DNA from 3 places in the Chryseomicrobium palamuruense genome. Region 3 is predicted to be linked to each of the others. Evidence: predicted binding sites of a transcription regulator. Region 3 holds the regulator's gene; each other region holds the start of a gene.
The links. Region 3 encodes CtsR, which represses protease genes until heat stress. Its sites were predicted from a motif close to ATGGTCAATAAAGGTCAAACA; they were not measured.

Region 1 (5,245 bases), on a different contig from region 3:
TGCATTGACTTCTTCGATCGTAACGTTCTTATCAAGCTCTGCAACAAAGTCAACAAGTGAAACGTTAGGAGTTGGAACACGAACAGCCATTCCATCGATTTTACCTTTTAGCATTGGAAGAACTTTACCGACAGCTGCTGCTGCACCTGTAGAAGTTGGAATCATGTTCTCAGCTGCTGCACGTGCACGACGGTAGTCGCTGTGTGGCAAGTCTAGAATGCGCTGATCATTTGTGTATGAGTGGATTGTTGTCATCATACCGCGTTTGATACCAAACTGGTCGTTTAATACTTTTGCTACTGGAGATAGACAGTTTGTTGTGCAAGAAGCGTTTGATACGATGTTTTCGTTTGCTGCATCATACTCTTCATGGTTAACACCCATTACGTAAGTTGGCATGCCACCTTCACCTGGTGCAGAAACGATAACTTTTTTCGCACCTGCATCAATGTGTGCTTGCGCATTTTCTGGTGAACGGAAAATCCCTGTAGATTCGATGACGATATCCACACCAAGCTCGCCCCATGGAAGAGCTGAAGGATCTTTTTCAGCATACACGTTGATTTTTTTACCGTTTACAACGAATCCGTTTTCTTCTGCAGACACTTCTGCATCCAAAGTTCCATGAACAGTATCAAATTTAAGTAGGTGGGCAAGCATTGCAGCGTTTGTTAAGTCATTTACTGCAACAACTTCTACTTGATCATTTGTTAAAGCCTCCCGGAATACTTTACGTCCAATACGTCCAAATCCATTAATCGCTAATTTAATAGTCATTTAAATTTCCTCCTAGTGATGTATAAGTTGATCGGCTGCCCCTTCATCGGTAATGAGAACCGACTGACGAGGTGCCTGTTGAAAATAAGATTGTAAGGCTTGCGCCTTTTGCGCACCACCTGCAACTGCGACAATATAGGGCGTCTGCTCGAGTTGTTCGAGTTGTACACCTATTGTTCGGATGCGGTGAACGACTTCTCCCTTGGCATTGAAATAATAGCCAAAAGCTTCACTGACTGCCTGTCTCTCTTTCAGAAACTTCAGGTCTTCAGCCGTCGAATTTCGACGTCTTGCCATTTCTGTCGCGTCTCCAATTCCGTGAACCAAGATGGACATCTGTTCATACAGATCCATCATTTCTTGAACGAAAGGTTCAGCTTTCATGGCTTCATAAGCGGACTCACTCAGTGTGTCCGGAATATAGAGTGTTTTATACGACCCATTTAACTTTTGTGCAAACATCGAAGCAATCGTATTCGCTTGAAGCTGAACGTCTTTACCAATACCTCCGCGAGCCGCAACAAATTGAAGCTGTTGAAATTTAGAGGACGACGGAAGTTGTTCCGCGATTTTTGCTATAGTTGAGCCACCTGTAACGGCGGTAATCATCCGTGACTCGAGTTTAGAAAAAATAAATCGAGCTGCTTCACTAGCTAACAATGTCTGCGTTTGTACCGATTCGTCGCTATTTCCAGGAACAATATGGACTTCTTGTAAGGACAGCAAGTTTCTTAGCACTTGTTCTTTTTCATGTCTACCAGACCATTCGTCCACAAGAGGTTTCAATTCTGTCAAAAGGTATGTCCCTAGTTCGGTAATTTCTGTTCCGTCACGCGACACAATAATATTTCCTTGCGTTCGAAGTTGGTCAAATTCTTTACGAATCTCACGCTCCGAGAGGTCTAACAGTTCAGCAACACTGCGTCTGCCGATTCCTTTAGATAAAGCAATCGTCTGCAGGATCTGGTAACGCTGCTGAAGCATGGCGTTCCATTCAGGCATCAATTTAAGTTGCGCCTTCAGAAGTTCCATCTGCGCCCTCCTTTTTTGCTATAGGGAACATTTTTGTCCCAACATACAATTATTGTTCCCACATATACAAAAAAATAAACATTTACAACCTTAATATTATCGAAATACTCGTTAAATAGCAATCGTAAACACTTAAAAAAGCATTAGACATGTTCGTCTAATGCTTCATAAAGCCCAACATAGTCTGCATTACCATATTGGATGATTTGATTCTTATATTCCACGACCGGTATCATGAGCATATACTTCTCATGAATGTCATCATCAATTTCAATATCAACTTCCTCAATAGCGAGTGGAAAATCTTCTTTGAGAAGCTCTAACATCAGCCGCATCTCGTCACATAACGGACACGACTGACGCGTATAGAGAGTGATTTGTTTTACCATTTGCGACCTGCACCTCCACCGCCGGCACTCCCCCCGCCGAAACCTCCGAATCCGCCACCAAATCCACCACCAGATTTTCCAGAGCCACCAAACGAGCCCGGACCGAAGATAAATGGACCACCTCGGCCACCTCGGCCTTGAGGACCCCCTCCCCGTCCACCACCACGTCCATTGTTTCCGAATATCGACACAATGAAGTAGAAAATGACAACGAGGATGAGAATGGTGAGAGGAGAAATCCCTCCCTCGTTACTGGACGGGCGTGTTGGGGCTACAGCTTCCCCCGTATACCCATATTCATCTGCTATTTCTTGATAGAGGATTTCATAGGTAGACTGGATAGCACCTTCCACGTCACCAGCTTCTAAAAAAGGAAATGTATATTCATCTAATATTCTTCCAATCTTCCCATCCGGAAGTCTACCTTCTAACGCTTGACCTACTGCAATGTAAACAGCCCGGTCCCCCACTTTATTAGGGTCCATTTCAAGGAGGAACAAGACGCCGTTGTCTTCATCTGCACTTCCAATTCCCCAATCGCGAATCATTTCAACTGCGTAGCTGTTCTCGTCTTGTCCTTCAAGTGATTCTACAGTGACGACAACCAATTGTGCACTAGTACCTTGATCAAGATCCAGACCTAATTGCTCAAGATGCTGCTCTAAATCTTCCGGTATGACATTGTAAAAATCATGGACATATGATTCACCCGGAAGTGGTTCAGGAACATCTGCCCATACAATAAAAGGCAACGTTAAGAAGAAAAGAAGAAACATCCATACGCGAAAAGACGTTTTCATTCTCCATCACTTCCAAAGTCGACCTCCGGAGCATCTTCAGCACCATCTTCCGCTTCAAAATATTCTCTTTCGTCAAAACCAAACACACCGGCAATTAAAGCACCTGGCATACGATTCACTTTGCGGTTGTGAAGAGACACCGATTCATTGTAATCTTGACGAGCCACTGCCAAGCGATTTTCTGTTCCAGCTAATTCATCCATTAACTGACGGAAATTCGCATCAGACTTTAATTCCGGATAGTTTTCAACAATTACTAAAAGTCGAGACAATGCACCAGCTAATTCGTTGTCTGCTTCCGCTTGCTCCCCTGGAGAATCTGCTCCAGCTAACCGTGCACGCGCATCTGCGATTTCCGTTAAAATTTCACGTTCCTGCTCAGCAAAGCCTTTAACCGTTTCAACGAGATTTGGAATCAAGTCGACACGACGCTGCAACTGATTTTCAACTTGCGCATACGCCTGATTAACGTCTTCATTTGAATCGACAAAGCCGTTGTAGCTCGGAATCAATAAGGCCGCAACTAACGCAATAATTGCTACAACGATGATAATAGGTATCAAAAGTTTTCTCATGAGATGTCCACCTTTCATTTCTTTTTCCTATCCCCTTTTTATAAGGAGAATGAAACCTTATCTAATTAAGCATACGGTTGTTCCCTTCAAAAGTTTCAGTTTGCTTCAAACATGAAAAAAGACGCCAAAATTGGCGTCTCCGGAATGAAGCTTATTTTTTATCACTGCGGTCGATAATGTGATCAATTAAACCGTATTCTTTTGCACGTACTGCCGTCATAAAGTTATCACGGTCCGTGTCTTTAGAAATTACATCGATCGGTTGACCTGTGCGGTCTGCAAGAATTTGGTTCAACTTCTCGCGTAGGAACAAGATACGTTTTGCCGCAATCTCAATCTCAGTAGCTTGACCCTGTGCGCCACCTAATGGTTGGTGAATCATGACTTCTGCATTCGGAAGCGCGTAACGTTTTCCTTTTGTCCCTGCTGCAAGTAAGAATGCTCCCATAGAGGCCGCCATACCGATACAGATTGTTTGCACGTCTGGTTTGATGAACTGCATTGTATCAAAAATCGCCATACCCGCTGTGATGCTTCCACCCGGGCTATTGATATAGATGGAGATATCTTTTTCTGGATCTTCGGCTTCTAGGAACAGAAGTTGAGCCACGATGGAGTTGGCTACATTATCATCGATTCCGCTACCTAACATGATGATACGATCTTTTAGTAGGCGTGAATAGATATCGTAGGCACGCTCGCCACGGTTGGTTTGTTCAATGACTGTTGGAATTAAGTTCATGTCGATTCCTCCGTTTTCGTTTGAAATATTGTACTTTATTCAAGTTGTAACCTTATGATACACATGAAGGTCAGAAAAGGTCAAATAGGATGCATTTTCTATTTTAGCTGTTGATGTTTTACGCGCGGAAAGCTATAATAGAAAAGTCGCTTGCCCCCGTAGTTTAATGGATATGACGTAAGATTCCGGTTCTTGAGATGGGAGTTCGATTCTCTCCGGGGGCGTATAAAAACCTCACCCTTTTCTTCACATGGGTGAGGTTTTATTTATTCTTCGGTAATAAATTTCGTTAAAGTATCAATTGCTGCTTCTGCGTCTGAACCATCTGCGAATAACACCACTTCTTCTCCACGACCCACAGCTAAACTCATGATTCCCATGATACTTTTTGCATTTACTTTTTTCCCGTCTTTTTCAATGAAGATCTCACTGGCAAAACGGTTCGCTTCTTGAACAAATAAAGCGGCTTGTCGGGCTTGTAACCCGTTCGATAATCCAACTTCTAATGTCTTTTCCATAGCAACCCATTCTCCTCTATCCAATCGATTCTCCTCTACGGAGGGCGTCCGCAATGTCATCCAGCTTGCGGAGACGATGATTCACTCCAGATTTGCTGACTGTGCCTGTCGACACCATCTCTCCAAGTTCTTTCAACGTCACATCTTGATACTCAACACGCAGGCGGGCGATTTCACGGAGTTTATCCGGTAGTTGGTCCAAACCGACAGCGTTTTCAATAAAACGGATATTTTCTACTTGGCGTAGCGCTGCACCAATCGTCTTGTTCAAATTGGCCGTTTCGCAGTTCACCAGTCGATTCACACTATTTCTCATGTCACGAATGATACGAACATCTTCAAATTTTAAAAGCGCTTGATGGGCGCCAACTAAATTTAAGAAGTCCGCAATTTTCTCTGCTTCCTTTAAGTA
Region 2 (5,245 bases), on a different contig from region 3:
ACATCGTAAGACAAGATGCAGATGGGAACTATAAATTGGTGCTTGATCGTGAAATTGTCGAGCTCTATCATGTAAAAGAAGATAGTGGATTAAATATGGCGTATATTGTTGCTATGATCATCGCGTATGCCTTATTCTTAGCATTCATTTATCTTGTTTGGCGAAAAGGCAAACAAAAACAACAACAAACATAATAAAACTCCGGAATTACCTTTATTAGGCGATTCCGGAGTCTTTTAGTTATCTTGGGTTTGATTTAAGAAGAATACAGAAATAGCGCCTGGACCTACATGTGCCCCAATCGCAGAACCAATCATTTGAATATCAAAATTTTGGATTCCGTATGCTTCCGTCAACAAGTGTTTCATTTCTTCTGCTGTTTCTAGGTCGTCAGCGTGGGTAATAGCCACGGTTTGCTTCGAAAGGTTGACTCCCCGTTCGCCGACAAGTTCAACAATGCGGCGTAAGACTTTCTTCCGGCTTCGCACTTTTTCAATCGGAATCAGTTTTCCTTCTTCCACGTGCAGAAGAGGTTTGATATTCAGTAGACCCCCAACAAATGCACTCGCTTTGGATACACGTCCGCCTCGTGCCATGTAATCAAGATCCTCAACTGTAAACAGGTGTTCCACAGTTGGCACCATCGCCCGAATTTTCTCTTCGATTTCTTTTAGTGGAAGACCTTGTTCACGAAGTTCAACAGCACGTTTTACAAGTAGTCCGTACCCCATAGAAGCCGCTTGAGAATCAATGATGACTAATTGAAAATCTGGGTACGTTTCTAGAATCTGATCGCGCATCATGACGGCTGTATTATGCGTACCGGAAAGCGCAGAAGAAAATGAGATGTAAATTCCTTGTTCGCCATTTTTGGCGAGAGTTTCAAATTCATTTAAAAATGTTTCAGGTGATACTTGAGACGTTTTCGGCTGAGCGCCTTGGCGAATTTTGTCGTAGACTTCTTTGGCGTGAATCCCTACGACGTCTTCATAGTCCTGACCATCAATATGTACACGAAGTGGAAACAAGTCCACAGTCGTCTTTTCGTAATACGAGAGCGGTAAATCAGTCGCACTATCCGCATATATTCTCATTTCAATCCCCCTAAATAGTTTGTTTGAGTTTTAAGCGTTCTTCTAGATATATTCCAATGCCGTCTTCATTGTTTGTTCCAATGATTTCATTGGCAATCGATTTTAAAGGCGATATTGCATTCCCCATTGCGACGCCTGTTCCTGCGTATTCAATCATTTCCAGGTCGTTGTCCTCATCACCAAACGCGATAATGTGGTCTTTCGAGATATTTAAATACTCGGCAACGGGCTGGATTCCAACTGCTTTATTTAAGCCGCTTTTTACGATTTCAATGACATGCCATGGGGCTCCCCAACGGCGATGATCAATGACTTCTGCGTGTACGTCACGTAAATGTTGGCGAATATCTTCTACATGGTGCTCTTCCGCATGAATCAGCATACTGGTCGGATCATGCTTTAAATATTTGCGAAGATCGCCCGTTGTAAAATTAGGCTCACCATTTGCAAAGGCATCCATAATTTTATCATCATGAATGTGGAGGTAGACATCATCCAACACTTCAGCAAGTAGATTTTTGATTTGATAGCTCTCTACAGCATCCACGACATCTCGCACAACGTCGAGGCTAATAGGTTCGTGCATCGTTTTCCAGTCCCGTGATAGAGGGTGATGTACAAAGGCTCCATTAAAATTTACAATTGGCGTTTGAAGCCCAAGTTCTTTATAGTACATTCCAGTTGCACGGTATGGACGCCCCGTTGCGATCATGATTTCATGCCCAGCTTGCTTTGCTCGTAAAAGGGTTTCTTTTGTTCGTTTTGAAATCACTTTTTCATCCGTTAATAGTGTTCCATCTAAATCCAGCACAATAAGATGTCTCTCCATCTGGCTCACCTCTCCCTTAGTATTTAGTTTACTCTTTCCAACTTACTGCGTCAAAGGAAGGACAGTGGCAATGCCGTCCTCAATTTGATACACTGAAGATATGAGAAAGGTGGGATTCCGCATGGATCAAGATATGAAAGATAGCTTGATGAGTGCCTTAGAAGAGGTCATCGATCCGGAACTTGGGATTGATGTTGTCAACCTTGGACTTGTCTATGATGTAGATTTGAACGAGGAAGGTCTTGCAACGGTCACCATGACATTGACTTCCATTGGTTGTCCGATGGGACCGATGATTGTCGATCAAGTGAAAACAGCACTCGGCCAATTACCAGAAGTAAAAGATACAGAAGTAAATATCACGTTCAATCCACCATGGTCTCGTGACAATATGTCACGCTATGCAAAGATTGCACTTGGAATTCGATAAACGAAAGTCCTGACATTTGTCAGGATTTTTTTCGTTTTTTAATGGTCTTTCTGCTTTACTTCCCGGCAGTCCTTTCCTATAATCAAATTAGTCAAAGATAGTCAAACTTGTGATGAGGAGGAAATACCATGCAAATGAATCAAATGCCGAATGAAGAAACGAAATCCCCTCTGGAACAGTACGGAAGAAATCTTGTTGCTTATGCAAAAGAAGGAAAGATGGATCCCGTTATTGGACGTGATCAAGAGATACGAAATGTCATCCGAATCTTATCACGCAAAACAAAAAACAATCCCGTTCTAATTGGAGAACCTGGAGTAGGAAAGACAGCCATCGTAGAGGGCCTTGCCCAACGTATTATAAAAAAAGATGTACCCGAGGGATTAAAGGAAAAAGAAATCTACGAACTCGATATGTCTGCACTCATTGCTGGTGCCAAATATAGAGGAGAATTTGAAGAACGTTTAAAAGCTGTCTTAAAACAAGTGAGGGACAGCGAAGGTTCGATTATCCTCTTTATTGATGAGCTTCACACCATTGTAGGTGCGGGTAAATCGGATGGAGCGATGGATGCAGGGAATATGTTGAAACCGATGCTTGCACGTGGGGAACTTCACTGTATAGGAGCGACAACTCTTGATGAGTACCGCACGTACATTGAAAAAGATCCTGCTCTGGAGCGACGTTTCCAACAAGTGTTAGTTAAAGAGCCGTCTGTCGAAGATGCTATTTCCATCTTACGTGGTTTAAAAGAACGGTTTGAATTGCACCACGGGGTACGTATCCATGACCGCGCCATTGTTGCTGCAGCAGAACTTTCCAATCGGTACATCACTGACCGCTTCATGCCGGACAAAGCCATCGACCTTGTTGACGAAGCATGTGCGATGATTCGGACAGAAATTGATTCCATGCCGCAGGAGTTGGATGAAGTGACACGTAAAATAATGCAACTCCAAATTGAAGAACAAGCCTTAATGAAGGAGAAGGATGCAGCCAGTCAAAAAAGACTGGAATTGTTACGTGAAGAATTAAATCAGTTAACTACTTCTTCAGAAGCCATGCGATTGCAGTGGGAAGAAGAAAAGAATACCTTACAAGCTCTTCAAGTGAAACGAGAAATGCTTGATAAACTGCGCAGAGAGTTAGAAGAAGCGGAATCAAATTATGACTTGACAAAAGCAGCGGAGCTCCGACATGGAAAGATTCCGGAGGCTGAAAAAGAGTTAACGGCCCTTGAGAGCGCGCAACAAGCGGATGGTCGTATGTTACGAGAAGAGGTGACAGAAGATGAAATTGCTTCCATCGTCGCACGCTGGACGGGAATTCCTGTGACGAAACTCGTCGAAGGAGAGCGAGAGAAGCTCTTACGTTTAGAAGAAATCTTATCTGAGCGTGTCGTAGGTCAAAATCAAGCCATTCAGTATGTGTCCGATGCGGTTCTTCGAGCACGTGCAGGCATTAAAGATGCTCATAAACCAATCGGCTCTTTCTTGTTTCTCGGACCGACAGGAGTAGGAAAAACGGAACTAGCCAAAGCATTGGCTGCACAGCTATTTGATTCAGAACAGCATTTCATACGCATAGATATGTCTGAGTATATGGAAAAACATAGTGTGTCAAGACTTGTGGGTGCGCCTCCCGGCTATATTGGTTATGAAGAAGGAGGGCAACTTACCGAGGCGGTTCGTCGAAACCCGTATTCAGTTGTTCTACTTGATGAGATTGAAAAAGCACATCCAGATGTGGCCAACATCCTCTTACAACTATTAGATGATGGTCGCATCACAGATAGTCAAGGCCGCCTTGTTAACTTTGCCAACACGATTGTTATTTTAACTTCAAATATTGGTTCTTCGTACTTATTAGAAGGAACTGGAGATATTACGGAAGAACAGACAGATGCGGTGATGCACGCACTAAGACAACATTTCAAACCGGAGCTACTCAACCGGATGGATGAGATCGTCCTATTCCATGCCCTAGGTAATGCTCACTTCGCGATGATTGCTGATAAGTATATGAAGGAACTTGCTGCAAAACTTGCCGGGCAAGAGATACAATTAGAGGTTTCACCAGACGTGGTGAACTGGGTAGTGGAAAAAGGGGTAGACCCTGCCTTTGGGGCACGTCCATTGAAACGATTCATTCAGCGAACGATTGAAACGAAAGTGGCGAAACGATTAATTGCAGGAGATATCACTCCTGGATTGAAACTTCACATACATCTTCAAGAGGGAGATATCGTGATTGAAACATAAGAAAAGCCGACAATCCCTTAGGATTGTCGGCTTTATTACGTCTTAGTGATGTGCGTTTTTTGGCACTTTCGGTAAGATCGCATCAATTACAAAAATAAAGATTGCAGCTACAACTCCCATAATAAGACCATTTGACAAAACAAATGGGACATTAATTACGGCGCTTACTACATAGTTCAACATAGACACAAGTATAAGTGTCCAGATTAACGTCATTACATAGTGCATAATTGGTCACCTCAGTCAATTTTCTCTCTGAATCATACCATAAAAGCTACCAAGAAGGCGAAAAAAACCAAAAATTCTTTCGTCAAACAACGAAGCTATTGAAAAATGTTCACGTTTTCGATATAGTTATGACCAGGTACTAATAATAGGCATAAAAGAAATGAGGATGACATATGGCAGTAGGTATATGGGGAATCGGTTCATACGTCCCAGAGAACCGCGTAACGAATGATGACCTTGCCGACCGGATGGAAACATCAGACGAATGGATCCGTACACGGACAGGCATTGAAGCGCGCCATTTCGCAAGTGAAAGTCAAAACACTTCAGACATGGCTTACGAGGCTGCGGTGAAAGCATTGGAAGATGCCGGCCTCGATGCCTCCGAACTTGATTTGATTCT
Region 3 (5,245 bases):
AAGCATTGTAAAGAGTTCTTTTTTCTCATCCGCCGTCAAATCACGCCACTTCCCCGTGGGGAGATCTCCAAGTTCAATATTCATGATGCGGACTCGTTGAAGACGTTTAATAGTGAATCCGAGCGCTGAACACATTCGGCGAATCTGTCGGTTGAGACCTTGAGTCAGAATGATCGAGAACGTGAAAGGCCCGAGTTTTTTAACTTTACAAGGTTTTGTAACTGTATCTAAAATCTTCACACCTTTCGCCATCTTTTCAAGGAAGGTAGGGGTGAGGCGTTCATTTACAGTGACAATGTATTCTTTTTCATGGTCATTTTCCGACCGAAGAATTTCATTGACGATATCTCCGTCATTCGTCAGTAGAATCAAGCCGTCGGAGTCTTTATCAAGTCGTCCGACATGAAAGATTCGTTTGTCGTGATTCACGAAATCCACTATATTTCCTTCGATGTGGCGCTCCGTTGTACTTGTAATCCCAACAGGTTTATTAAGAGCCAAATAGACGAGCTCTTGTTCCTGGGAAATCACCTTTCCGTCTACTTGAACCTCGTCACCTTCTTCTACACGGCTTCCGAGTTCTGCGGCTTTCCCATTGATTACAACGCGTCCGTCAAGAATCCACTGATCCGCTCCGCGTCGGGAAACAATGCCAGCTTCCGCTAAATATTTATTAATACGCATAGTATGCCTCCTTAGTGACTTTTAAATAATTTGAACCAGCCTTTATACGTAAACCAAGTGAGCATCCCGCCTGCAATGAGGAACATGAACAGTAAGACACCAAAATAACCGAACGACCAGGATAACTCTGGCATGTTTTCAAAGTTCATTCCATAGACACCCGCAACAAAGGTGAGAGGAATAAAGACTGTGGACACGATGGTTAATGTCATCATGATGCGGTTCATACGGCTCGAATTCATCGACATATTGCTGTCACGAATATCAGCGGTGAGTTCCCGGTTTGAATCAATCATCTCTGAAAGCTTTAATAAATGGTCATAAATATCCTCGAAATAGGTGCGTTCTTCTTGAGAAAAGTTTAAACGAGAAGAAGCCAGCATCCGGTATAGTAAATCGCGCATCGGATTGATCGTCCGGCGCAAATGCAACAGGTCACTGCGGATCTCAAAGACGCGGTTCATAGAAAACTGATCATAGTGACGCGACATATCGTCTTCGACTTCATTCAAGTAATCCTCAATTTTATAGATGATGGGGAAGTAGTGATCCACGACCTTGTCGATGATTTGATAAAGGGCTTGCATCGAACCACGTTGCCATGTCTTCGTACTATGAACAAGACGCTCTCTTGCTTCATCCAGTTCATGCATTTCGTCGTAATGGAACGTCACGACAAAATTCCCTCCGAGAAAGACGTCGAGCTCTTCCGCTTCCATCGTCTTTTCGTTGTATGTATGCAGCACGAAAAAGGTATGTCGGTCGTAGTTATCTAGTTTAGGACGTTGTAGGTCATGAAGACAATCCTCGATAGCGAGGGGGTGAAATTGAAAGTAGTCCCGAAGCAAGTTTTGTTCATCGATGGACGGGTTGCTAATGTCGACCCAGTACCATTCAAATAAGTTTTCTTTAAGTTCGTCGAGTGTGAAATCTTTGACGAGTTCGTGTTCCGTAGTAACACCGATGGTACGAATCATTACGCACACCTCCTGCTTGTTCTATCATACCCCCAAATCGCTGAACTCAAAAGCCCAGAAGTGATTGACAGAACAATTGGTCGGGCAGTATAGTAAAAGTACTATAACTCGGAAAGAGGTGGAGTATTATGGCGAATGTATATGGAACATCACGCATCCGTTCAGCCGGCATGCTTCATTCTCTATGTGTACACTCTGGTTCCAAGTAAGACGGGACCAGTAGGTTTCCTATGGAGTCACGAAGCTGTTTCTGAACGCGAATGCGTGCAGAGACAGCTTTTTTTATCGGCTAAAAGCAAAAAGTGTAGCCGGTGACTACTTAATTTTGGAGGAAACTGAATTGACACAAATCGAAAACTACGGCTGGACACCAGCGTGGGAACAAAAAATAACGATGACCGGACAACCAGGACGCGTCGTCCTCGCGCATAAAGGAACCTATCGTGTTGTGACAAACGAGGGAGAATGGCTAGCGACGCCGAGCGGAAAGTTCGGATTTACGCATACCAGAGAACAATACCCTGCTGTTGGGGACTGGGTGGTGGTAACGCAAATGCCAGGAGAGCAGCGAGCCATTATTCATGAGGTCCTTCCACGCTCCTCGCAGTTCGAACGAAAAATGGCGGGACGTACGACAGAGATTCAATTAATTGCGGTCAATGTGGACTATGCGTTTTTAACAATGTCGTTGAATCAAGATTTCAACGTGCGCCGATTGGAGCGATATTTGTTGGCAGCCTATGATTCCGGCGCCGTTCCAATTATTGTATTGACGAAAAAAGATCTATGTGGAGATGTACGCCCTTATGAAGAACAGCTTGAATCAATTGCTTTTGGTGTACCTATTTATGCGGTAAGCAGCAAGACAGGGGAAGGCATTGAGGAGCTAAAAGAGCTATTTCAACCAAATAAGACAGCGGCGCTCCTTGGATCCTCCGGGGTCGGGAAGTCGTCCGTCGTTAATGCGCTGCTTGAGGCGGAATGGATGACAGTCAGTGAAATCCGTGAAGATGATGCAAAGGGCCGCCATACCACCACGCACCGCGAGCTCGTGCTGTTACCGAGCGGGGGCGCTATCTTAGATACACCAGGGATGCGGGAATTCCAATTATGGGAATCGGAAGACGGCTTATCTGAAAGCTTTCAAGACATAGAAGGGTTTGCGGCAAACTGTCGCTTCCGGGACTGTTACCACCAGAAAGAGCCAGAGTGTGAAGTGCTGGAAGCCCTTCGCACAGGCGCTTTAGCTGAGGAACGCTACGCGAGCTATTTGAAGCTACAGCGAGAGCTCGCTCACTTAGAGCGGAAAGCAGATGTAGCTGCTCAGCGAGAAGAACGTGCGAAATGGAAACAAATCTCGAAAACAGTACGGACGATGCCAAAAGTGAAACGCTAATGTGGGGACCATCTCTTTTAGAGGGATGGTTCTTTTTATGGGAAAGCAAATCAATTGCACCTCGGAAAGTGAATTCGTATAATAAAGTCAAAGATAGTCAAAGTCAGTAGGAGGTGACCTCATGAAAAATATCTCAGACATCATTGAAGGGTATTTGAAGAGTGTTATAGAAGAGACTAAACAAGGGCAGATTGAAATAAAGCGCAATGAAGTGGCGGAAAAGTTTCAATGTGTACCGTCTCAAATTAACTATGTCATCAACACTCGTTTTACTGTAGACCGTGGCTACATCGTTGAAAGTAAAAGGGGAGGAGGCGGGTATATTCGAATTGTTCGCGTCGAAGCGTCTGCAGCTTCTGAACTCATTCGTAATATGATAGAAGTACTCGAAGAAGGGGCTTCCGAATCGCTCGTTGAAGACATGGTATACCGCCTACTTGATCAAGAAATCATTTCAAAGCGAGAAGCCAAATTGATATTAGCTGCTTGTGCTCGAACCACATTATCGCTGCCGCTGCCTTTACGTGATCAACTTCGCGGACGTGTAGCACAGGCGATGCTGTTGACCCTCTTGCATAAGTCCAATGAAAGGTAGGATGCCAGATGATTTGTGAGAATTGCAAGCAGCGTCCCGCTCACGTCAAAATGACGGTGACGCAGAGCGGGGAACCCTTCACACGACATTTGTGTGATGTGTGTGCTAGTCAGCTGCATCCGCTCCAACAGCAACAAGATCCATTAACGATTCACCAATTGCTCACCAATTGGTTTACACCTGAACAACAAACGAAACAATCGGAACGTGAAAAGAGCCAGTGGAGCTGCCCGTCGTGTGGCTGGACGTATGAACGTTTTGTCCACAAAGGAAAATTCGGCTGTGCATCTTGTTATGAGACCTTCGGGAATGCTTTACCTCCGGTAATGAAACGATTGCATAACGGCAATGGCGAGCACGTCGGAAGTGTTCCAGAAGCTTTTGAAGAAACACGCGCGTTGAAACGTCGTATCGAAGACATCCGGGCACGTATGCAAACGGCAATTGGAGATGAAGAATTTGAAACGGCTGCCAAGCTTCGCGACCAGGCACGAGCACTCGAAGCCAAACTGTCGAAAGGCGGTGAGCACTAGATGGACATGGATCGTTTCTTAAAGAAACAAGTGACCAGTTGGATGGAAAGTGCGGGTGAACACGCAGACATCGTCATGAGTACGCGCATCCGCCTCGCCCGGAATTTGGAAGGGTATCGCTTTCCGTTAGCATTTACAGAAGACGAAGCGCATAAAATCGAACAGACCATCAGTGGTATTTTGCTCGACGTGGACAGGGAAGAAAATCCGTTTACGTCGTATCAAATGAAACAGTTGGATTCACTAGACAAACAAGTGTTGATTGAGAAACACCTCATCAGCCCAGCGCTTGTGGAATCGAATGTCGAATCGGCTGCTGTTATCTCTGAAGATGAGTCGCTCAGTATTTTAATCAATGAAGAAGACCATTTGCGCATCCAGTGCATTCTTCCGGGCTTACAGCTCGAGCAGGCGTATGAACAAGCTGCCTCCATTGACCGGCTACTGGATAAACAAGTAAGTTACGCATTTGATGAAAAATATGGGTACCTTACGACGTGTCCAACAAATACGGGAACTGGTCTCCGGGCTTCTGTCATGATGCATTTACCAGCACTGACCGCCACGAAGCAAATGACCAAAATTGCTCCGATCATCAACCGTTTAGGAATGGTGGTAAGGGGAATCTATGGAGAAGGCAGTGAAGCGCTCGGGAATGTTTACCAGGTCTCAAACCAAGTAACGCTCGGGAAAGCAGAATTTGAAATTCTGCAAGAGCTTCAAGGCCTTACTACACAATTGATTGAAAAGGAACGAGAGTCACGACAAGCACTTCTTGAACACTCGCGTATCCTATTAGAAGACCGCCTCTACCGTTCGCTCGGCACCCTGCGCTATGCACGCTTATTAACGACGGAAGAAGCTGCGTCATGTTTATCCGATGTGCGTCTTGCCATTGACCTTGGAATTATCACGCATGTCAGCAAAACGATTTTAAATGAATGCATGATTTTCATGCAGCCAGGATTTTTACAGCAATATGCCCGTACTGTCTTATCCCCGAAAGACCGTGATGTGTTTCGGGCGAAAATGATAAGGGAACGGTTGACTATAGAAGAAA

Region 1: a site for CtsR is predicted at 4,382-4,402, ahead of clpP (ATP-dependent Clp endopeptidase proteolytic subunit ClpP). Genes of this name have one in related genera too.
Region 2: a site for CtsR is predicted at 2,441-2,461, ahead of ACFO0S_RS00910 (ATP-dependent Clp protease ATP-binding subunit). Genes of this name have one in related genera too.

Annotation. Positions count from the first base shown of each region.
Region 1 covers NZ_JBHSEF010000022.1:80,935-86,179, forward strand. The annotation lists gene gap (type I glyceraldehyde-3-phosphate dehydrogenase) at 1-777, opposite strand, end outside; gene ACFO0S_RS08785 (sugar-binding transcriptional regulator) at 790-1,809, opposite strand; gene ACFO0S_RS08790 (glutaredoxin family protein) at 1,953-2,198, opposite strand; gene ACFO0S_RS08795 (TPM domain-containing protein) at 2,192-2,998, opposite strand; gene ACFO0S_RS08800 (LemA family protein) at 2,995-3,573, opposite strand; gene clpP (ATP-dependent Clp endopeptidase proteolytic subunit ClpP) at 3,725-4,315, opposite strand; tRNA gene ACFO0S_RS08810 (tRNA-Arg) at 4,468-4,539, shown strand; gene ACFO0S_RS08815 (HPr family phosphocarrier protein) at 4,582-4,833, opposite strand; gene whiA (DNA-binding protein WhiA) at 4,850-5,245, opposite strand, start outside.
Region 2 covers NZ_JBHSEF010000008.1:91,781-97,025, forward strand. The annotation lists gene ACFO0S_RS00890 (alpha-amylase family glycosyl hydrolase) at 1-194, shown strand, start outside; gene ACFO0S_RS00895 (DegV family protein) at 237-1,094, opposite strand; gene ACFO0S_RS00900 (Cof-type HAD-IIB family hydrolase) at 1,105-1,923, opposite strand; gene ACFO0S_RS00905 (metal-sulfur cluster assembly factor) at 2,045-2,353, shown strand; gene ACFO0S_RS00910 (ATP-dependent Clp protease ATP-binding subunit) at 2,482-4,614, shown strand; gene ACFO0S_RS00915 (YjzD family protein) at 4,657-4,842, opposite strand; gene ACFO0S_RS00920 (beta-ketoacyl-ACP synthase III) at 5,016-5,245, shown strand, end outside.
Region 3 covers NZ_JBHSEF010000023.1:99,188-104,432, reverse strand. The annotation lists gene rluF (23S rRNA pseudouridine(2604) synthase RluF) at 1-684, opposite strand, end outside; gene corA (magnesium/cobalt transporter CorA) at 696-1,661, opposite strand; gene rsgA (ribosome small subunit-dependent GTPase A) at 2,002-3,057, shown strand; gene ACFO0S_RS10170 (CtsR family transcriptional regulator) at 3,179-3,652, shown strand; gene ACFO0S_RS10165 (UvrB/UvrC motif-containing protein) at 3,661-4,185, shown strand; gene ACFO0S_RS10160 (protein arginine kinase) at 4,186-5,245, shown strand, end outside.